One region of the Williamsia sp. M5A3_1d genome, then DNA from elsewhere that is predicted to be linked to it. Evidence: predicted binding sites of a transcription regulator. Region 1 holds the regulator's gene; each other region holds the start of a gene.
The links. The regulator LexA, encoded in region 1, represses DNA repair genes until DNA is damaged. The targets are predictions, from matches to a motif close to CGAACANNTGTTCG.
Positions count from the first base shown of each region.

Region 2: the regulator LexA is predicted to act here: its motif matches at 3,226-3,239, upstream of cofD (2-phospho-L-lactate transferase).
Region 3: the regulator LexA is predicted to act here: its motif matches at 2,587-2,600, upstream of ACLBW1_RS10675 (DUF222 domain-containing protein).
Region 4: the regulator LexA is predicted to act here: its motif matches at 2,398-2,411, upstream of ACLBW1_RS08955 (DUF222 domain-containing protein).

Region 1 covers NZ_JBKEZX010000004.1:274,788-280,448, forward strand. The annotation lists gene ACLBW1_RS18200 (phosphoenolpyruvate--protein phosphotransferase) at 1-1,228, shown strand, start outside; gene ACLBW1_RS18205 (SDR family NAD(P)-dependent oxidoreductase) at 1,264-2,127, opposite strand; gene lexA (transcriptional repressor LexA) at 2,213-2,893, opposite strand; gene ACLBW1_RS18215 (LysM peptidoglycan-binding domain-containing protein) at 3,096-3,578, shown strand; gene nrdR (transcriptional regulator NrdR) at 3,702-4,202, shown strand; gene hrpA (ATP-dependent RNA helicase HrpA) at 4,140-5,661, opposite strand, start outside.
Region 2 covers NZ_JBKEZX010000003.1:613,332-618,992, forward strand. The annotation lists gene glgC (glucose-1-phosphate adenylyltransferase) at 1-52, shown strand, start outside; gene ACLBW1_RS15110 (NUDIX hydrolase) at 39-620, opposite strand; gene ACLBW1_RS15115 (coenzyme F420-0:L-glutamate ligase) at 617-1,996, opposite strand; gene cofD (2-phospho-L-lactate transferase) at 1,986-2,990, opposite strand; gene ACLBW1_RS15125 (WhiB family transcriptional regulator) at 3,483-3,764, shown strand; gene ACLBW1_RS15130 (metallopeptidase family protein) at 3,823-4,338, opposite strand; gene ACLBW1_RS15135 (DUF3499 domain-containing protein) at 4,436-4,891, shown strand; gene ACLBW1_RS15140 (phosphatase PAP2 family protein) at 4,858-5,661, opposite strand, start outside.
Region 3 covers NZ_JBKEZX010000002.1:660,721-666,381, forward strand. The annotation lists gene ACLBW1_RS10665 (MFS transporter) at 1-262, shown strand, start outside; gene deoC (deoxyribose-phosphate aldolase) at 259-948, shown strand; gene ACLBW1_RS10675 (DUF222 domain-containing protein) at 982-2,547, opposite strand; gene ACLBW1_RS10680 (alpha/beta fold hydrolase) at 2,816-3,910, opposite strand; gene ACLBW1_RS10685 (MerR family transcriptional regulator) at 3,975-4,730, opposite strand; gene ACLBW1_RS10690 (AurF N-oxygenase family protein) at 4,777-5,661, opposite strand, start outside.
Region 4 covers NZ_JBKEZX010000002.1:306,866-312,526, forward strand. The annotation lists gene ACLBW1_RS08940 (purine-cytosine permease family protein) at 1-972, opposite strand, end outside; gene ACLBW1_RS08945 ((2Fe-2S) ferredoxin domain-containing protein) at 1,202-1,588, shown strand; gene ACLBW1_RS08950 (enoyl-CoA hydratase) at 1,593-2,324, opposite strand; gene ACLBW1_RS08955 (DUF222 domain-containing protein) at 2,470-3,972, shown strand; gene ACLBW1_RS08960 (flavin-containing monooxygenase) at 3,983-5,128, shown strand; gene ACLBW1_RS08965 (helix-turn-helix transcriptional regulator) at 5,194-5,472, shown strand; gene ACLBW1_RS08970 (hypothetical protein) at 5,469-5,661, shown strand, end outside.

The sequences.
Region 1 (5,661 bases):
CCACGAGGTCATCCTCTTCGCCGACGATCTCGCCCCGGCCGACACCTCCGGGCTCGACCCCGCTCTCGTGCGGGGCCTGGCCACGCGCCTGGGCGGCCCCACCAGCCACACCGCGATCATCGCCCGTCAGTTGGGGATCCCGTGCGTCGTCGCGGTCGGTGCGCTCACCTCGGTGGCCGCCGGCACCCCGGTGATGCTCGACGGCGAGGCCGGCACCGTCACCGTCGGCCCCGACGCCGACACCGCTCGCAGCGCCGTCGCACGCTCCCGGGACGCGGCAGAACTGGTGTCGCGATGGAGCGGACCGGGACGCACCGCCGACGGGCTCGACGTGTCGATCCTCGCCAACGTCCAGGACGGTTCCTCCGCCCGCTCGGCCACCGACTTCCCGGTGCAGGGCATCGGACTCTTCCGCACCGAACTGGCCTTCCTCGACCGGGCGACGGAGCCCGACGCCGCCGAGCAGACCGCGCTCTACCGCGAGGTCATCGAGGCGTTCGTGCCCGCCGCGGGGGAGTCCGACGCCAAGATCGTGATCCGCACCCTCGACGCGGGCTCCGACAAACCACTGCTGTTCGCCGACAACGGAACCGAGGCCAACCCGGCCCTCGGCGTACGCGGTCTACGGGTCGCGTTCGGCAACCCGGGTCTGCTCGACCGGCAACTCGACGCCGTCGCGGCCGCCGCCGAGGCGACCGGTGCGGCACCGTGGGTGATGGCCCCGATGGTGGCGACGGCGACCGAGGCCCGCGACTTCGCCGCGAAGGTGCGTGCCCGGGGTCTCGTCGCCGGCGTGATGATCGAGATCCCCTCGGCTGCACTGCTCGCGCCGTCGATCCTCGCCGAGGTCGACTTCGTGTCGATCGGCACCAACGACCTCACGCAGTACACGATGGCGGCCGATCGCATGTCGGCCGAACTCGCCTACCTCACCGACCCGTGGCAGCCGGCCGTGCTCGCGCTCATCCACATGGTGGCCTCGGCGGGGTCGGCGGCCGGTAAACCGGTCGGGGTGTGCGGCGAGGCCGCCGCCGACCCACTGCTCGCCTGCGTGCTGGTGGGTATGGGCGTCACATCGTTGTCGAGCGCACCGGCGGCCGCCGCGGGTGTGGGTGCGGCGCTGGGTCAGGTGCGCACCGAACAGTGCCGGGCCGCGGCGCGGGCAGCGCTGGCGACCGCGGATCCCGCGGACGCACGCGTCGCCGCAGCGGCGGCCCTACACGACTGACCCGGCGACACGAGGACGGGGCCGATCGGCCGTCCTCACCGACGGCGGGCGCGGTCCTCCACCTCGCGCACGAGGCCGATCATCGTCGAATCCCGCTGCAACGCAGCATCGGAGAGCGGGTTGACGATCCCGCGTAGAGCGGCGACCGGGATCCATCGACGCGGCACCTGTATCCGCGGGGACCGCGACTCGATGCCGTCGGCGACCGCCAGTCCGACGCGACGGGGCTTGATGGGAGTCAGCAGGGGACGTGGGAACGCCCGCTTGATCAAAGCGGTGGCGAGTTCGTCCTTGCCGAAGGCGACATCGGCGATGGGGGTCGCGACCCACCCGGGATAGAGCACCCCTGCCGTCGCGCCGTGGGCCGCGAGCTCGCTGCGCAATGCGCGGCCGATCTGCTCGACGGCCGCCTTCGACGCCGCATAGGGCGCATTGACCATCCCGTTCAGGTACGCGTACGTCGACGACGTGATGAGGACGTGGCCCCGGGCATCGATGACGTGGGGCAGCGCCACCCGAACCGTGTTCCACACACCCATGAGGTTCACGCCGATCACGCGCTCGAACACGCCGTCCGCCACGCTGGCGACGGTGTCGGCCGAATCTCCGCTGGAGATACCGGCATTGGCGAACACGACGTCGATCCGACCCCACCGTGCCACGGCACGCTCGACGGCGTCCGAGAGATCAGCCGGGACCGTGACATCGGCTCGAAGCGCGAGGACACGATCGGGATCGAGCCCCAGCACCGCGTCGTCCACCGCGGCCTGGACCAGGTCGAGCGCGACCACACGGGCACCCCGACGATGCACCTCACGGACGACCTCACGCCCGATGCCACCTGCGGCGCCGGTCACGACGACCACCGCGCCGTCGAGGACCAATCGCTGTGCACCCATCACGTCTCCTGTCGTCCACCCCGATCGGGTGGTCAGTGTGACACGCGGCGTAGTCAGATGCGGTACGCGGGGTGACGAGGGTCGGTCAGAGGCGTCGCATGACGGTGACGACCTTGCCGAGGATCGCCGCCTCGTCACCCGGGATCGGATCGAACTGCGGGTTGTGCGGCATCAGCCAGACGTGGCCGTCGGTGCGCTTGAACGTCTTCACCGTGGCCTCGCCGTCGATCATGGCCGCCACGATGTCGCCGTTGTCGGCCACGTTCTGCTGGCGGACCACCACCCAGTCGCCGTCGCAGATGGCGGCGTCGATCATCGACTCGCCGACCACGCGCAGGAGGAACAATGCGCCGTCACCCACGAGTTCACGGGGCAGCGGGAACACCTCCTCGACCGCCTCCTCGGCGAGGATGGGCCCACCGGCGGCGATGCGACCGAGCACCGGGACGAAGGTGGGGGTCGGCAACGACAGGGCATCCGAGCCGCCGCCGTCACCGGGATCGGCGTCCTGCACGTTGACCGCCCGGGGTCGGTTCGCATCGCGCTTGAGGAAGCCCTTGCGTTCGAGGGTGCGGAGCTGGTGGGCGACCGACGACGTGGAGTTGAGGCCGACCGCGTCTCCGATCTCACGGATGCTCGGGGGATATCCGCGCTCGCGGACCGACGCACGGATGACCTCGAGGACCTTCGCCTGCCGAGGCGTCAGATCGGCCTCGCTGATCGGTCCATCGGCGAAGTCGGTGGTGGTGACGGTGGTGTCGGACACGGTGTCCCTCCTGTCGCGGCCCGCTCCCGACCGATCTGTTCGAACGGTTCGGACAACGCGCGGACCTGCTGTCACCTGGGACAGTAGTGCAGCAGATAACAACTTTCAAACATTTGTTCGACCGTGTCGGGACATTGTCGGAGGCGCGTGATACAAATCGAACACACGTTCATTCGAACGTCTGGTCGATGAGGAGCACGTCATGAATCAGACTCTCACGCGTCACAGCAGCACCACGGCACACCGGCCCGCCGACGCCACGGTCGAGCGCGCGCCGCGTCCGGCGCAGCGCCCCGTGCCCGTACGTCACCGCCCCGCGGGTCGGCCCGCCGCGGCCCGCCCGGCCGGTGTGGTCTGTGCCGACGGCCGTCGCCACGCACCGGTGTCCCGGCGGCCCGCACCCATCGGATGGGGAGCGGCCATCGTGGCCGGCATCGCGCTCGCGGTCGCCGTCTGGGCTGTGGTGCTCGGCGGATCGGCTGCCGCCGAGTCGTCGGCGGCTCCCGTCGCGGGTACCTCCGTGGTCCATGTCCGTGGCGGCGAGTCGTTGGGAGAGATCGCGGCGCGCGTCGCGCCGGACCGGGCGACGTCCGCGGTCGTCGCCGACATCAAGGAGCTCAACCACATGAGCGGATCGGCGTTGACCGCCGGCCAGCCGCTGCTCGCCCCGCTCTACCGGGACTGACCGGTGTGTGACGGCCGATCGGGGTCGGTATCCTCGCGACCGTGGGTCCACATCGGGCCCTGTGACGCCTCGAGGTCCACCCTCGACACGCGTCGCCCGCGGATCAGGTTCGAGGACACGGCGATGCACTGCCCCTTCTGCAAACACGAGGACACCCGGGTGGTCGACTCGCGTGTCGCCGACGAGGGGCAGGCCATCCGTCGTCGCCGTTCGTGCTCGAACTGCGGCCGCCGGTTCACCACCGTCGAGAGCGCGGTGCTCGCCGTCGTGAAACGCAACGGGGTCACCGAGCCGTTCAGCCGCGAGAAGGTGATGCTCGGAGTCCGCCGCGCCTGCCAGGGCCGCGCCGTCGACGAGGACCGGTTGCGCCTGCTGGCCCAGCAGGTCGAGGACGCCGTCCGCGCCTCCGGATCGGCCGAGATCCCCAGCAACGAGGTGGGTCTGGCCATCCTCGGTCCGTTGCGCGAACTCGACGAGGTCGCCTACCTGCGCTTCGCCTCGGTGTACCGGTCGTTCGAATCGGTCGACGACTTCCAGCGTGAGATCGACGACCTGAGGTCGTCACCGTCGCGCGCCGCCACCGCCTCCGTCGGCGCCTCGGGCGAGACCGTCGATCGCACGTAGGATCCGCTGCTCCGACACCGGGTAGGCGGGTCTGATCCGCTCGGCGAACAGTCCGATGCGCAATTCCTCCACCATCCAGTGGATCTGCTCCCCGAGCGTGACGCGCCGCGCCGGCGTCGCCCGTTCGACCACCTCGGCCCACCGGTCGAGGACGCGGTCGACCGACTCCATCGCCCGCGCATCGGTCGCGGCTGCGGCAGGAAGCCGGGCCAATCGCACCAGGATCGCGTCGAGATACACCGCGACACGCGTGCGGTGGTCGGCGTCGGTGGCGCTGATGAAACCGTCGAACACGAGGTCGTCGAGCTGGCGGGTGACATCGGCGACGGCCGTCGACGAACCGAGTCGATCGAACTCGGCGCGGATCGGTGCGACGCGCGTCAACACGTCGGCCGCCGTCGCCAGCGCGGCGCGGGCGACCGCCGGGGCGTCGCGGGCGACGGTGGCCCGCAACGCCGCGAAGGCCGCGGGGTCGCGCACCTGCGTGGTCGACCCAGTGAGATCGACGATGGCCGCGCGTGTGCAGTCGCGCAGCAGATCCTCGGTCGAGCGATAGGGGCTCTGCGACAACGCCAGGCGCGCCGCGACGGGCAACTGACCTGCGGCCGAGGGTTTCAGCGCGGGGATCGAGATCTCGAGCAGTCGTCGGATGGCGCGGTGGGTCGCCAGGTCGGCTTCTGCCGCGGTGGTCGCGACCGCCCGCACGACACCGCCGTCGACCACCAGCAGGCACGGATGGCTCGTGACCTGTTGACCGGCAACGGTTTCGACGACCGATGGAGCGATGGTGCCGATGGTGGCGGTCGTCCACTCGGTGATCGGCGGCGGCGTCGGGACAGCCGACGGGCCACCACGGGACGGTTGTGCGCCTCCCTTCGGCGCCGACGGTGCCGATCCCCCGATGGCGTCGCGCAGCTCGGCCAGCGATTCGGCTGTCGCGACCACCGATCCGTCGTCGGCGACCGCGGCGTAGGTCATGCGCAGATGGCGTGGCAGCGTGCTCGGGTCGAAATCGTTCGGCGACACCGCGACACCGGTCTGTCGACTCACCTCGCGAGCCAGGCCGACGGCGACCGGTTCGCTGCGCGGGGTCAGCGCCGCCATGGCCGCCGCGCCGACATCGGCCGCGGGACCGAGGCGGCGGCGCACCGACTTGGGCAGGCTGCGCACCATCGCCACGGCCAGTTCGGTGCGCAGGCCGGGGACCAACCAGTCGAAACCCGAGGGACGCACCCGCGGCAGCAACGCCAGCGGGATGTGGACGGTGACCCCGTCGCGCTCGGCGCCGGGGGAGAACTGGTAGGTCAGATCGAGGTGGGCCTCGCCCTGCTGCCACCGGTCGGGGAATTCCGTCGCCGACACCGCATCGGTGTCCGCGACGGTCTCGGGGGTGAGATCGAGCAGGTCGGGGTTCTCGCGCCGTGCGGACTTCCACCAGGTGTCGAAGTGTGCCGCCGAC
Region 2 (5,661 bases), on a different contig from region 1:
CATCAGCACCGGCGGCGTCGTGGCCGTCGGCAAGGGCGTCAGACTGGGCTGACGCCCATGGCCCGCCGCGCCGCGGCGACCAGCGCGGCCATCTCGTCGTGGTGGGTGCCCTCGGGCAGGGCATCGACCGGCCACCATCGCAGGTCGACCGATTCGTCGCTGCGCACGATCTCGGACGGACCGCCGTCGGGCCCGGGAGGTGCCACCCCGAGGAATCGCACGTCGAGGTGACGGGTGGGCACTCCCAACGAGCACGTGATCGGGTGCGTGTGCAACGCGATCGGCTGAGCCGACAACGTCAGTCCGGCGATCCCGGATTCCTCGGTCGCCTCGCGCATCGCGGCGTCGGCGATGCCGTCGTCCTCCGGCTCGCAGTGTCCACCGACCTGGATCCACGCCCCGACCCGGGGATGCAGCGTGAGCAGTGCTTGTGTGCCGGTGTGATCGAGGATCATCGTCGAGGCGGTGAGATGGCCGGGCGCGCAGGCACGTAGGCAGGCGTCGGCACGTGCGGCGAGGAACGCGAGCACGGTGTGGCGCATGGAGTCCTGATGGGGGTCGGTGGTCGGCCACGCGGTCAGCATCTCCACAGCCGAGGTGTGCAGGCTCGACGCGGTCATCGGACCGTTACGGCGGTGGTCGGGTCGGCCGGTGGCCGAGGACCGGTTTCGGTGTCGCGCGGATGGCCGATCGCGATGGCGCCCAGGGGCTCCCAGTCGGCGGGCACCTCCAGGACGTCGGTGACGATGTCGGCGGCGAAGATCGTCGAGCCCACCCAGCAGCTGCCCACCCCGCGCACCGACAGTGCGACGAGAAGGCCCTGCACCGCGGCCCCGACGGCCACGGTGAACATGGTGTGTTCGGCACGGGTGCGCGCGGCGTCGGGGTAGTCGTGTGCACCGTCGAGGGCGAGCATGGGGATCACCAGCTCGGGGGCGTCGTAGAGCAGCTGTCCGCGGGCGACGCGGCGCGCGATGGACTCCTCGCTGCGCCCGTCGGCCGCGAGGTCACGGCGCCAGCGGTCGGCCATTGCGTCGAGCAGACGTGTGCGACGTTCTCCGTCGCGGACCCACACCAGTCGCACGGGGTGGGTGTGGTGTGGCGCGGGTGCGGTCAGCGCCTCGGCGAACGCCGCGTTCATGATCTCGGGTTCGACGGGATCGGCGGTGAAGGCACGAACCGATCTACGGGTCAGCAGCGCCTGCCGACGACCGAGGTCGATCGCCTCGGCGGTCCCCAGCCAGAACAGGTCCTCGTCACCCGGGCGGACGAGATCGCGTGCGCCGGAACCGTCGTCGTGTGGTCGGAGGCCGCGGACGATGGCGACCGGCATCTCGTTCAGCTTGCCCTTCACCAGATCGGCCGCAGCGGCGATCTCGTCGGCCACGGCGATGTCGGTGACGATCAACGGGTTGCCGTGCGGGTCGACGGTGCCGTCGTAGGGGTGGGTCACCGCGATGCCGGCCGAGCCGATCGCGGCGTCGATCTGGCCGTTGCGCCAGGCGCGGCCCATGGTGTCGGTGACGATCACCGCGACGCGCACGCCGGGGTCGGCGGCCAGTCGGTCGCGCAGCCGGCGGGCGCTGGCGTCGGGATCGACCGGCAGCAGCGCCAACTGGTCGGTGTCGATGTTCGACCCGTCGACCCCGGCTGCCGCCTGCACGATGCCCAATGCGTTCTCGGTGATGAGCGTTCGGTTCTTGCGCGCGAGGATCCGCACCGACTCGGCCTCGATCAGACGGCGGCGCAACGTGTCCCGCTCGTCGGGGTCGGTGGGTGCGGTGACCATCCGGCCCTCGATCTTCGAGAACACCTTGCTGGTCACCACCACGACGTCGTCGTCGCGCAGATCCGGTGCTGCGGCCGCGATCGCGGCGGCGAGGTCGTCGCCCTCGGCGAAGCGGGGGAGACCGCGGACCCCGATGATCTCGAGCGTGCCGGTCGCGGCGTGGTCGGCGGCGCGGACCGCGACGGGGTTCTGCGGATCAGCCGTCATGTGCGACACCGACGAGATCGCAGGCGTCACGCACCATCTGGGCCGTCGTCGCCGGATCGCTCATCACCAGCGGCACCTCGCGCGTGGCGATGCCGGGGATGTCGGCGCCGTCGCCGGGAGCGACCAGCCAGCCGTCGAGGATGCCCGTGCCCGAGCGTGCGCCGTAGTGGGCGCCGATGGCCTCCGACGTGGTCTCGACCCCGATCACCGACAGACATTCGTCGGCCATGCCGCGCAGGGGGGCACCCCCGATCACCGGCGAGATGCCCACCACCGGAGCCGAGGTCGCGCGCAACGCTGCGCGGATGCCCGGGACGCTGATGACGGCGCCGATGCTGACGACGGGGTTGCTGGGTGCGAGCAACACGATGTCGGCGTCGGCGATGGCGTCGAGGACACCGGCGGCGGGGGTCGCCTTCTCCGAACCGACCTGGGCGAAGCCATGGGTGGGGATCTGCGCCCGGTACCGGACCCACCACTCCTGGAAATGAATGGCCACCTTCGCGTCGTCGGGGTCGCCGCTGCGGTTGACGACCACGTGGGTCTCGTGGCGGTCGTCGGTCACCGGGAGCAGTCGCACACCGGGCTGCCACCGCTTGCACAGGGCCTCGGTGATGTCGGCGAGGGTGTAGCCGGCGTCGAGCATCTGTGTGCGGATGAGGTGGGTGGCCAGATCGCGGTCACCGAGACCGAACCAGTCCGGGTCGGCGCCGTAGGCGGCCAACTCCTCCTTGGCGTTCCAGGTCTCGTCGGTGCGGCCCCACCCGCGCTCGAGGTCGATCCCGCCGCCGAGGGTGTACATGCAGGTGTCGAGATCGGGACAGATGCGCACACCGTGCATCCACGCGTCGTCGCCGACGTTGACGATGGCGGTGACCCCGGAGTCCGAGGTGGTCTCGGTTCCGGCGGGAAAGGGGGTGCGGCCGAACAGATGGCGCGCACCCTGCAGGAATCGGGCGCCACCGACGCCACCGACGAGAACCGTTGCCTTCACGACCGCTCACTCTAGTGGGCGCCGTGGCGACCGGCCTGTGGCCACCGACGCCGGACTCCCGACATCCGACACGCCGTGAGTGCGACACACCGGTGGTGTCGCGCCGGGGAATACCGGACCGGCAGTGGTATTAGCAATTTCGCCGTTTCGCTTGACCGCGGTACCGGCGTGCGTGTCTAATCACACCAGTGTCATTAGCGTTTTGTGATCGAGAATCGTTGAGCGACTTCGTGTTCGATCACACGTTCGAACGAGTCTCACGACTCGCCCGGATGCCGTGACACCGGATGTGTCCATGCACCACGATTCTCGCACCGGCTGCGCCCCTGCGGCGACGGTCATCACCCACCTCGGTCGCCCTGCGGCCGCAACGAATCAACGAGGAGCCCGGCGATGACTTTCGAGCACCGGATGGGTGACGGATTCCCGTCGAACCACGCCTACCCGTCGGCCACGAGCGCCGCGCAGTCAGCGCACGCGTTCGCGCCCGCCATGCCGTCCACCCCGCACCTGAGCCTCGTCCCCGACGACTTCGACGCCCTCTTCGACGACATCGAGGACCAGTGGCAGGACCGCGCCCTGTGCGCGCAGACCGACCCCGAGGCGTTCTTCCCCGAGAAGGGCGGCTCCACTCGCGAGGCCAAGCGCATCTGCTCCGGCTGCGAGGTGAAGGCCGAGTGCCTCGAGTACGCCTTGCACAAGGACGAGCGGTTCGGCATCTGGGGCGGCCTGTCCGAGCGGGAGCGTCGGCGCCTCAAGCGCGGCATCGTCTGACCCCGTCGCGCCACGCGCGCACGTCGCGCGCCTGATCCCTCGTGGAAACCGTTCGGGGTCAGTGTGGTTCGGGGTCGATGGTGTCCTCGTCGAGCCCCAGGTGGGTGGCGACCTGATGCACCAGGACCTCATGGACGAGGTCGAGCAGATCGGCTCCCTTGTCCGCACGACTCTCCAACGGGCGACGGAAGATCACTATCCGTGCCCGCGACGGGCGTCCGTTCGCGTCGATGCCCGCCGGCAGCAGTCGGGCCAGTGGGATCGCGCCGTCGGCGGTCACCTCGTCGGGCCACTGCACCGTCTCGGGATCGCGGGGGAGGACCCGTGGGATCTCGTCGACCGCCAGATCCAGATCGCCGAGCTGCTCGTGCCAGCGCGCGTCGATCTCGGCGAACGCCTCCAGCACCACCAGATCGAACGACTCCGAGCGGGTGTTCGCCGCGGGGACCTGCGGCGGCAGCAGACTCGATCGCAGTCCACGTCCGCGACGGTCACGGCGCCGGCGCCGCGTGGGTCCCGGACCCGATGCGGTGCCGCGGTGCCGGGAGACGACCGGTGGAACCCTGCGTGCCATGGCGAGAGTGTAAGCACGCCGTGATCGTGACCGGTCGACACGGCGTGCGGCGGTGTGTCTGCTGCCCCGGCGGGGCCGCTCGGGATAATCTCGCGTGGTGAGGCTCCCCCGTCAGTGCAGCAGGCCCGGCTGTGCCCTACCCGCGGTCGCGACGTTGACCTTCGTCTACGCCGAGTCCGTCGCCGTCGTCGGGCCGCTCGCCTCGACCGACGAGCCGCACTCGTGGGATCTCTGTGACGACCACGCCAGCCGGATCACCGTGCCGCGCGGCTGGGAGATGATGCGCAGCACCGGAGGGTGGGCGACCCCCGCCGGCGACGAGGACGATCTCACCGCGTTGGCAGAGGCGGTCCGTGAGGCCGGTGGCCTGCGGGCGGCCGGCTCGGCGTCGGAGTCGATCCGCTCGTGGTCGCCGTTCGTCGGGTCGTCGACCACCGGCGCAGGGGCGCAGGGCTCGACGCGCACCGGAACGGCCGCACCCGGATCCGCGCGCTCGCGGCCGCGTCCCGGTCGCCGCGGTCACCTCCGGGTGCTCCCCGATCCGATCGACTGACGGCGTCGGGCCCACCCGCGCTCGACGGCGCCGCACCCCACCATCACCAGCGCGGCCAGCGACCACCCCAGGATCAGGTCGAACACGTAGTGCTCGGCGGAGTACACCAGCGTGAAGGCCATCGCCGCGGCGTAACCCACCCACAGGATCCGGCCGCGCGGACCGACTCGTCGCCACATGAACATCGCCAGCAGACCGGTCAACCCGGCGTGCAGCGACGGGATGGCGGCGACCTGGTTCGACCGCTCCTGGCCGACCTCGATGACGTCGCGCACCGGACCGATGTGCAACACATCCCAGCCGCGACTGGAAATGCGCTCGATGAAGGGCTTCGCGGCCGGGTCGTCGGGGGTCATCGGACCCAACACGCCACCGCCGGGCACGTTCTCGGGTGTGCCGGTGATGCACGGCGGGAACGCCGGACCGCCGACGACCTGTTCGGCGGTGCACTGCGCGGCGGCCCACGGCGGGGCCGCCGGCACCAGGATGTAGCCGATGAGGCCGAGGAAGAACAGCACCACGAAGCGCGTGACGAACTTCTTCCACGCCGTCCGGTCGCGCAGCCACAGCCACCCCGCCAACGCGTAGGGGACGATGAAGTACGACATGTAGACGACGCTGGTGATGATCTCCCACCACTGCGGGTCGGCATGCTTGAGATGCTCCTGCAGCCACACCGTGGGGACCACGCCGAACATCCACCGGTCGGCATCGACCGCGAGATGCCACCGGGTGGGCATCCCGAGGAAGGCCGCGGTGCCCCGCGTGCT
Region 3 (5,661 bases), on a different contig from region 1:
CAACTTCGCCGGTGTCTACGCCTCCGGTCTGACCCCGCTGATCCTCACCGCACTGATCCACAGTGGCGGCGGCAGTCCGTGGCGGGCCGCGGGATATCTCGTCGCGACCTCGGTCATCTCGGTGGTGGCCACGCTCTTCCTGCGTCCTGCCCGTCCCGATCAAGCTCTGACGTGGGCCGACGACATCGACGACGACGCCGTACCCGCTTCGGTGGGCAGCGGTGAACCGGTGTCGGCAGGTGTGCCACGCTCGTCGACATGACTTCTGCCTCGACCGGTTCCCTCACCCGACGACGCGTCGCCGCGATGGTCGACCACACGCTGCTCAAGCCCGAGGCGTCGCGCGACGACGCGCTCGCGTGCGTCGCGGAGGCCGCCGAACTCGGTGTGCTCGCGGTGTGTCTGTCACCGTCGATGCTGCCCATCGACACCGGGTCGCAGCGGACCTGCGTGGTGGCGGGATTCCCCTCGGGCAAACATCATTCACTCGTCAAGGCCGCCGAGGCGCGACTCGCCATCGACACCGGCGCCGACGAGATCGACATGGTGATCGATGTCGGCGCCGCGGTCGCCGGACTCTACGACGAGGTGTTCGCCGACGTCCTCACCGTGCGCGAGGCCATCGGGCCCGACGCCGTGCTGAAGGTGATCATCGAGTCGGCGGCCCTGCTGGAGTTCGCCGGACCCGAGGCGGTGACCGAGGTGTCGCGTCGCGCGGCGCAGGGCGGCGCCTCGCTGGTGAAGACGTCCACCGGCTTCCACCCCAGCGGAGGGGCGAGCGTGCAGGCCGTCGAGTTGATGCGGGCCGCGGTACCGGCTTCGGTCGGCATCAAGGCCTCGGGCGGCATCCGGACCGCCGAGTTCGCCGCCGAACTCATCGGTGCCGGCGCCACCCGCCTCGGCCTGTCGGGATCACGCGCGGTGCTCGACGGTTTCGCCGACGACTGATCCGCTGGTTCTCTTCCGGCTTTCTCCGGACAGTCAGCGGCGGTAGTGGGCGATCATCTCGGGGTCGATGACGTACACCGAAGGTGATTCTCGACGGATGATGTCGATGAGTGCGAGTTCGACAGCAGAGCCGCGCGGGCGTGTGGTGACGGCAGGCTCGATCCACGGATCAGTTGCCGTGCTGCTGGTTTCGGGCACGCGCGTACTCGCCGGCATGTCAGAACCCTGGCGGAGGAGTTCATCGATACGGTGGAGGTGGTTGGCTCGTAATTGTTCGGGTGGGTCGGTGTTTCGTCGCCAGCCGTATCGGCCGCGATCCGGCCCGTCGACGATTTTCTCGGTGACCCAGTGGTGGGGTTTGTCGCCGACGGCCCTGTTGTGTGGTCCGCACGCGGGGGCCATGTCCGTCGAGTCGGTCAGTCCGCCGTCGGCCCAGTCGGTTTCGGCGTGATGCATTTCGGTGTGGGCGAACGGGACGGGACAGTTGTCTTTGCTACAGCCCTTGTACTTGGCGAACGCCATGAAGCGTTGCGCCCGCGATGCCAGTCGCTTGGCCCGTCCGTAGAACAGGGGCTCGCCGGTGGTCTCGCTGAACACCGTGAGATGCGGTTGCGCGTCCGCGGCCAGTTTCACCACATCCGACATCGGCAGGTCAGCACCGGTCGCGGTGCGTGCGATACCCGCATGCTCCCGCAATTGCTCGTCGGTGATCGAGACGATGATGTGTGGCGGCAACCCGCGATGGGATTCCCCGAGGAGGCCACCGTCGGTCGCCGCGCGCAGCAGAGCGGTCAGGGCATCGTGATTACGTTGGGACTGACTACGGCAGTCGCAGTCGGCCGCCTCCCGCAACACCGCTGGGTCGACCTGGGCGCTGTCCCCGCTCGGGGACTGATCGTCGTCGGGATTATTCATCCCAGGTGCAGCCCACGCGGCGAGTACGACATCGAACAGGGCACGGGTCGCAGGATCGAGGGTGGCCGAGAGTTTCGACATCAACTGCGAATCTTGCGCGCCCAGGGACAGTTTGCGTTGCCGGTTACGATCGCGATCGTCGGTCAGTTCGCCGTCGGGATCGAGGTGCGCCAGGATGCGGCTCCCGGCGGCGCTGATCTCTTTTGGTGTCAACGTGACCGCGAACTCGGCCAACTGTTTCTCCGCTTTCGCGCGCTCGACCACATCGACAGCGGACGGGATCTTGGCCATCACATCGAGCACCGCGTGCACATGATCGGGACCGATGGTGCCGGCGGTTGCCTCGGCCGCGGTGGTCGGGCATGCGGGAGGGAGTTTTTCGCCGGTCATCGCGAGCATCGGCTCGAGTGCCTGGACCGCGGCCATCCGCTTCTTGGGGTGCGTGATCCGCAGGTTCGATCGCAGGAATTCGGTCATGTTCACACACCCGACCGCCTGGTGAGCATTCCGATCGGACACCTCGAGAATCCGCCTGTTGCCGAGGGATTCGATACGCCGAGCGATGGTTTCGTGACGTTGCGCGAGATCTGCGACCTCGATCTCGGAACAGGCGTCGGTGGTTTGCGTCGCGATCGTGTCGAGAAGATGTTCCAGCGCAGCGTAATTCGATTCGATATCAGTCACAGCTGCGCCTCCCCTCGCGTCGTGCTGTACAGCTATCCTAGCACGGATGTTCGAGAGTTGGGCCGATCAAATTTCGTGAATGGTGTTTATTGTCAGTTCATTTGGGTTCTCGGTTGCGTTCTACTGCCGCCAAGTGTGCGGAAAGGCTTCGTCGAGTGTGCATTGGTTCGTCGTCGGCTCACGTCATGCGGCGAGCACACTCGACTTGCTTTTCCACACACTCAGCACAACCACTCGACTCGCTTCTTCGCACACTCAGCCGAACCACTCAGCACAACGCGCGGTCTCGGGTGTCGGAGAGGAGAGCGGTGAGCAGATCGTTGTAGCGGTCGTGTTCCTCGATGTTGCTCATGTGTCCGGTGTGCTCGAGTACGAGGTACTCCTGCAGGTGGCCCGCAGCCTTGAGCGTCGAGGCGATCGCGTCGGAGTGCATGCGCGGGGTGAGCCGATCGTCGGTGCCCACCACGACCGCGGTCGGCACCGTCAGGTTGATGACGCCCTGCCACACGTCGAGATCGAGCAGCGCCGACCCCCAGCGCGCCCGGGCACGAGCGGGGCACTCGCTGATCATGTGGTCGCAGAACTCGACGTGCGAGAGCCTGGCCTGGGTGTTCAGCGCGATGTACTGCGCGACCTTGGGTGACGCGGTGGTGTGCGGCAGCGGAGCCGGCGTGGTGGCGACCAACCGACCGACGGCGTGCTCGAACGGGCGGGTGAACCGCGGGAGCCCCTCGGGGACCACCGCGAGGTTCTGCACCACCTCGACCGCCGCGGTCGAGGTGAGCACCACCACCCGGGCGAATCGGTCGACACTCGCCGGGTGGTGTTTCGCCCACGCCAGCACCGACATCCCGCCCATGCTGTGGCCCGCGATCAACGCTCGACGCCCGTCGGGGACCACCGCCCGCAGCACCGCCTCGAGATCAGATCCGAGCAGCGCGGTGGTCGGTTTGGTGCGCCCCAGCGGGGTCTTGCCGTGGCCGCGCTGGTCGTAGACCACCACGCGGTGATCGGCGGCGAAGGCGTTGATCTGGGCGTACCAGTGTCGCGTGTTGCAGGTCCAGCCGTGGGCCATCACCAGCAGGTCACCGTCGGGCGGTCCGTAGGCGAGCACGTTGATCGGATTGCCGTCGGAGGCGCGGACGTCGATGCGCTCGGGCGCCACGGTCGGTTCGGCGAGCAGCGCGTCGGGGCCGTCGTCGATCGGCGCCGGTCCGGTCAGGGCCGTGCGGACCAGAGCACCCAGGATGGTCCCGACCGCGAGCCCGGCCCCGCCGAACGCGACACCGCCGGCGATCGCGGTCCCGGTCAGCACTCGATGCGAGCCGGCGATCTCGCGTACCGGCCGATGCGTCCTGGTCATGGGTGGGTGCCTCTCCGATACGTGCCCGGGCCGGGATCGGTCGGGCGGGGTTGACGGGTGCGACCTACCCGGTCAGGGGGTCGGAGTCGGGGATGCGGTCGCTGTCGAAGATCTCCGATGCCTCGCCGAGCGCCTCGGAGATCTTGACGTCGAGTGACCGCCGCAGCGCCGATTCCACGATCTCGTGGGCCATCGGTCGCACCGCACCGATGAGGTGGGCGACCTTGGCGACCTCGGTCTCCTCCATGTCGAGCAGCCGCCCGTCGTCGCCGAAGTACTTGTCGGTGATGATCGCGACAAAGTTGTCGGCGATGTCGTCGATGTCGTCCTGGACGCGTTCCCATTTGCGCAGGAGCGATTCGAGGTCGATACCCGCCTTCACCAGCACCTCGGCACCCTCGAGCAGTTCGGGGCTCTTGATCGCGTACTGCGCCCCCTCCTTGGCGAGAAGGCCCAGTTTCTGACTCATCGCGATGGTGCGTTCGTCGGCGCCCAGGGTGCGTCGCAGTTCGGTGAGGGTGATCGTCGCCGCCCGTTTGAGCGTGCGCCAGCGGCCGGACCTCGGGGTCCCGTGGAGGACGTGCTCCACCTTCATCCCGTAGTGCGCCGCCTGCAGCAGTTCGCTGATCGTCGCGAAGGTGTAGCCGCGTTCGAGCAGTCGGGAGATGAGGTTGAGACGCACCAGGTGTTCCTGTGAGTACCACCCTGTGCGCCCCTTGATCTTCGGCGACGGCAACAACCCGCGATCCTGGTAGACCCGGATGTTGCGCACGCTCACACCCGAGACCTCGGCGAGCTCGTTGATCCGGTATTCAGCCACGCGGCGAGTCTATCCGCGCGGTGTACGAGACCTCGGTCGGTCAGTGCTAGATGATCGCGCCGCGGCGCAGCAGGAACTTTCCGGGCCCGCCGATGAGCCCGCACTCGTCGAGGAACGACACGGTCTTGGCGCATCCGTTGCGCTTGCGGTCGTTGTAGTACGTGTTGTTCCGGGCCGCCTTCACCGCGGCCTTCTTGTCGAGGCCGGCCGCGGTGTACACCTTCGGGTTCACGAGGCAGAACACCACCATGTAGACGGTGATCGCGAGCATCAGCCGGGTCAGATGCCTCCGGATCGGGCTCATGTCGGCGGCGATGCGCACCGTCTCCTCGCGGGCGAAGCGGATGTGCCGCGCCTCCTCGAGCACGTGGATCTTGCTGACGGTGCGGGTGACCGGCTGCACGCGCGGGTCTTTCATGAAGTCGCGCTGCATCATGTCGAGGATCTCCTCGGCAGCCAGCGTGCCGCCGAAGGCGAGCGATCCCGACGCCAACGCCTTGAACGGGCGCGACAGGAAGTTGATCCACTTCGGGCGCTCGTAGTTCGGGATGCCGAAGTGCTCGGCGGCCTTGGCGAACATCGTCGAGTGCCGGCACTCGTCGGCGATCTCGGTGAGCGCGAACTGGAAGTGCGGCGACGCCGGATCCTGCTTGTAGGCGTCGCGGATGAGCATCTGCATGAGGATGATCTCGAACCAGATGCCGGTCGCGCTGATGCTGGCGGCCTCGTGCTCGGTGAGGGTGATGCGCTGGGACTCGGTCATCTGGTCCCACATCTCGGTGCCGTAGAGGCTGCACCACTCGGGCGTCATGCCGTAGTAGCTCTCGTGATCGATCGGGGCATCCCAGTCGACCTCGATCAGCGGGTCATAGGACTTGCGAGCCGACGAGGCCAGCAGTCGACGAGCGGTGTCCTGACGGTCCTGCACGCG
Region 4 (5,661 bases), on a different contig from region 1:
CGCGAGGGTCAGTGCCAGCCAGTGCGGCATGAAGTCCTCGTAGATGGCGAGGAACTGCTCGACCGGCTGGTTGGCGACGCCGGCCTGATCGGCGAAGTTCAGGATGAGGTACACCGCGAGGAACAGTCCGACGACCTGCTTGATGGCACCGAAGAACACCCAGCCCGGGCCCGCCGCGATGACCGCGGTCCACCAGCGGCGGCTGTTCTCAGCGGTTTTCGGGGGCATGAAGCGCAGGTAGTCGATCTGCTCGGCGATCTGCGCGATGAGCGACAGACAGACACCGGCGGCCAGCATGGTGCCGGCGAAGGACACGCCCTGTCCGCCCTGGGCGTCGAGACCGCCGCTGTAGGAGAGGAAGTCACCGACGGCGTCGGGATGGGTGATGAGCAGGTACAGGAACGGCAGCACCATCATGACCAGCCACAGCGGGGTGGTCCACACCTGGAGCTTGGCCAGGGTGTTCATCCCGTAGATCACCAGCGGGATCACCAGCACCGACGACACGAGATAGCCCAGCCACAGCGGGATCCCGAGACCGAGCTTGAGCCCCTGCGCCATGATGGAGCCCTCGAGGGCGAAGAAGATGAAGGTGAACGACGCGAAGATGACGTTCGTCAGCACCGAGCCGTAGTAGCCGAAACCGCTACCGCGCGTGATGAGGTCGAGGTCGATGTTGTACCTCGCCGCGTAGTAGGCCAGCGGATATCCGGTCAACACGACGACGACCGCGAAGAACAGGATGCCCCACAACGCATTACCGGTGCCGTTGGCGATACCGATGTTCGCGCCGATCGCGAAGTCGGCGAGGTAGGCGATGCCACCGAGCGCGGAGATCGAGACGACGCCCGGTCCCCACTTGCGATAACTACGCGGCGCGAAGCGGAGGGTGTAGTCCTCCAACGTCTCTCGGGTCGCTGCGGCCTGTGGCCCGGTGAGAGCCGGGTTCGGCTCCACTACTTCCTGTGTCATGCGTTCTCCTCGATCGGCAATCGCAGATGATGTCCACCCCCTGGCGGGCAATATCGCGACGCTAGAGGCGAGGTGTATCCCGCGCAGTTCGAGCATGTTTCGGGTAGGAAAACTCGAATCCCTTAGCCTTGCGCACAAAAGCCGGGTGGCGTAGAGCGGCCTGGAACACATGACCTAGGCTCATGAGTGTCATCGGGCCACGCGGGTCCGCCGTCGAACATCGGAGCTCATGCTGTCCGGTAAGAAGTCCGCCACCACCCTGCCGACGGCCACGGTGTGTCGTGGTTGCTGCTGTGGCACCGCGCGTAAACATCCCGACATCGACCACGACGAGCACCTCGACGCCCTGCGGTCGGCGGCGAGCGACGCTGCGCGGGTTCGCACCAGCGACTGCCTCGACGACTGCAAGCGCTCGAATGTGATCGTGGTGTCGCCGTCACGGGCGGGAAGGGTGAAGGGCGGCCGACCGGTCTGGCTGCAGAAGGTGTTGAGCGCGTCGGCGATGGCCGAGGTCGGCGACTGGATGCGCGCGGGCGGACCCGGGATCGTGCCGCCGCCGGCGGCGGTGAAACAGCTTGTCTACCGACCCGGTTCGTCGGTCAAGCGCCTGAAGTAGCTGCTCAGCGTCCGGTGAACCGCGGGCTGCGCTTCTCGGCCCTCGCGGCCCGGCCCTCGGCGAGATCCTCGCTCTCCCAGGCACGCATCATCGCGGCCGCCCGATCGGCGGGCACGTCGTCACGGGCGCCGTCACCGGCGAACACCAGCTTGTAGTGGGCGAGGGTGAGCGGCGCCAGCTCGGCGATGCTCGCCGCCCACTCCTGCGCCATCGCCAGGTCGCCGATGCGATTGGCGAAGCCCACCGACAGCGCATGCTCGGCGGTGAGCGGGTCGCAACCGATGAGCATGCCTCGCGCCGTGCCCGATCCCACCAGTGAGATGAGTCGGCGGATCGTCCACTCGTCGACCGCGACACCGATCTTGGCCGCCGGGATCCCGCAGAGCGCGTCGGGCGCCATCACCCTCAGGTCGGCGACCATCGCCAACTGCAGCCCGGCACCCAGTGCGCTGCCGTTGAGGGCGGCGATCACCGGCACCGGCGTCGCCTCGATGCGCTGCAACGCCGAGACGAGCTTGGCGAGGAACGCGGGGTCGTAGACCGGCCCCGACAGATCGGCGCCCGCGCAGAACACCCGACCCTCGCCGGTGAGGACGATCGCCCGCGCACCGGCGGCGACGGCGTCGTCGACCGCGGCGACGAGGCCGTCCACCATGGCGTGATCGAGCGCGTTGCGCTTGTCCGCGCGCTGCAGCTCGATGGTCGTGACGGACCCGTCCGTGGTGCTCCCGATCATGGACGTCAGCGTATCGCGCGGCCTGCCCTCGGCGGCCGCGACAACCCTCGACAGCTTCGGTCTGCGGGCCAATCGAACACACTTGCGAATGTCGTACACCTGAACTAGACTCGACCTAGTCGATGCATCCGGGGGGAGGCTGTTCGTGGGGAACACATTGATCGTCAAATACGCTGCGCTGGAATGCCTTGCGGCCGAGATCGCCGCCGAGTCTGCCGATGCCTGTACGGACGCCGAGGTCGCAGAACTCGCGATCACCCACGAACGAATCACGCGCATCATGGGGTCCACCGGCCTCCGTCGGATCGCCGACGTGTCCGACCGCGAGGCCTACCGAGAGGTGGAGTGTCGCAACCTCATCGAGTTCGTCGGAGAACGCCTCCGAGTCGCAGCACCCAAGAAACGACTTCGCGAGGTCGCGGAATTGTCGTCGATGCTGTCGATGACCGGCGAACCTCTCTCCCCGCGCTGCCCCGAGACCGCGGCGGCCATGGCCGACGGCGCACTGTCGCACGAACACGTCATCGCCGTGCTCGATGTTCTCGACAAAGTCCCTGCGGCAACACCTTCGGACGAGCGCGACCGCGCGGAGGCGCAGCTCGCCGACATCGCCCGCGACTTCGGACCGCGCGAGATCGCCCGCGCCGGCGCTCGGATCCTCGCCCATCTCGACCCCGACGGCGACCTGCCGTCGGACCGCGATCGCGCCCGGAACCGCGGGGTGGGCGTGGGAACCCAGGACTCCCTGCTCATGTCGAAGCTCACCGGCCACCTGGATCCGACGACGCGCGCACTGTTCGATGTCGTCCTCGCAGCCTGGGCCGCGCCCGGCATGAACAACCCCGACGACGAGCACTCACCCCACGGCGGTCGAGACGGCGACGGCATCGATCCTGCACTCCTCCGCAAGGCGGCTGATCGAGACCACCGATCGCAGTCCCAACGCAACCACGACGCCCTGAAGGCACTGCTGCAGGCGGCTGTCGACGGGGGACTCCTCGGCGGATCCCACCGAGGGCTGCCGCCACACATCATCGTGTCCATCACCGACGAGCAACTGCGAGAACGAGCCGGGATCGCCCACACCGCCACCGGCGCCGACCTCCCGATGACCGACGTCATCGCGCTGGCCGCGACAGCGCAGATGCATCTGTCGGTGTTCGACGACATCACCGGCGAGCCGCTGTTCCACGGTCGCGCCAAGCGATTGGCGACGCAGGCCCAGCGATTCGCACTGTTCTCCCAGTACGGCGGCTGCGGCAAGGCCGGATGCCCCACCCCCTTCGCGCATGTCGAGATCCATCACGCCGAAAGCGACTGGGCTGATGGTGGTTTCACCGACATCACCGACCTCGCACCCGCGTGCGGCCCCCACAACCGGGCCGTCGGCCACGGCCCGGGCCAGTTCCAGACCGTGAAAATCGACTACGGACCCGATCGGGGTCGTTACGGCTGGTCACCCAACGGCAGCACCGGCCCACCACGCGCCAACCACCTGCACCGACCAGCACAGATCCTGGCCGACCACACAGCCGAGGACGCACCGGCGGAACCCATTGCGACGGCGGCCGCACGGAGACTGCACTTTCTGGCCACCGAGACCATCCGGTTGCCCGACGCATATCGGCACGCCGTGAACGCTGAGTAGTGTTCTCATCGTGCCCTCCGACGAGCAGCTCGACTGCGTGGTGATCGGCGGCGGCCAGGCCGGCCTCTCGGTGGGCTACTTCCTCCAACGGCGCGGCCTCGGCGGTCGTTTCGTCATCCTCGACCACGCACCGTCGTCGGGCGGGGCCTGGCAGTTCCGGTGGCCGACACTCACCCTCGCCGGTGCAAACCACGTCCACGATCTCCCCGGCTATGGCCTCACCGAGGCGCTCGGCGTCGAATGCGACGAGTGGCCCGCATCGACCGCGGTCGCCGACTATTTCGGACGCTATGAACGACGCTTCGACCTCCCCGTCCGCCGACCGGTCCACGTGAGCGCCGTGCACCTGGTGCCCGGACGCGACCCGGACGACCCGCGGTTCACGGTGACCTGCAAAGCGGGCCCCGGGACACCGACGACCACACTCGAGACCGCCACCCTCGTCAACGCGACCGGGACCTGGGATCGCCCCTTCGTACCGCACATCCCCGGCGCCGAGCGATTCGCCGGCCGCACGCTGCACACCCACGACTACTCCGGGCCGCACGACTTCGACGGACTGCGCGTCCTCGTGGTCGGCGCGGGGATCTCTGCGATCCAGCTGCTCATCGAGATCGCCCGTACGGCAACCGATGCGGAGACGTTCTGGTGCTCGCGCACCGAGCCGGTGTTCACCGACGGGCCCTTCACGCCCGAACAGGGCCGCGAGGCCGTCGCCCGCGTGGAACGCCGAGTACGCGCAGGGCTACCGCCGACGTCGGTGGTGTCGGTGACCGGACTCCGGCGCACGCCCGCGATCGCCGCTGCGCAGGCCGACGGGATCCTCGCGTGGCGACCGATGTTCACCGACATCACCGAGACGGGCGTCGCGTTCGCCGACGGCACGCAACTCGACGTCGACGTCATCTTCTACAACACTGGGTTCCGCAGCGCACTGGACCACCTCGCGCCACTACGGCTGCGCAGCGCAGGCGGCGGGATCACCATGACCGGCCGCCTCGCGACCGTGGTCGCCGACGAGCCCCGCGTCCAACTCCTCGGCTACGGTCCGTCGGCGTCGACCATCGGCGCCAACCGTGCGGGTCGCGAGGCGGCGCGGGTGGTCGCCGATGTCGTCGGATCGACGACATCACCGGGTCTCACCAGCACCGACTGAATCACTAAACAGCAATTTGTTGTCACCTGTTGACAGGGTGTTGTGTTTTCCTAATACTTCTTTGGGTGAGCCCAGTCCGCAGGGGAGCCCAGCTCCCGATCTACAACCGCATCGGCGTCCTGCGCGCCGAACGCCGGATGACGCGCGCCGAACTCGCCGAGAAGGTCGAGATCAACGTCCAGTCGGTCGGCGCGCTCGAGCGGGGTGACAACTACCCCAGCCTCGATCTCGCCTTCCGCATCTGTGCCGTGTTCGGTCTCCCCGTCGAAGCCGTGTTCAGCCGCACCGAATTCGGCGCCATGTCCGCAGAGTTGTACGCCAACAGGAACGGAGCGTCGTCATGACCGACCCGCACTCGACGATCCCCGAACACGCCAAGCCCGCACTGTGGCGTCGCTACGAAGATTGGCGCCTCGCGCGATACGAGAGGTCGTGTGCAAAGAACGCCCACCGCTGGCCGACGCTGCGTAATCGTCGCTCGTTCCGACGGTTGGTCATCGCGCTCGCCGGCGCGGAGACCATCCTGCTGGCCT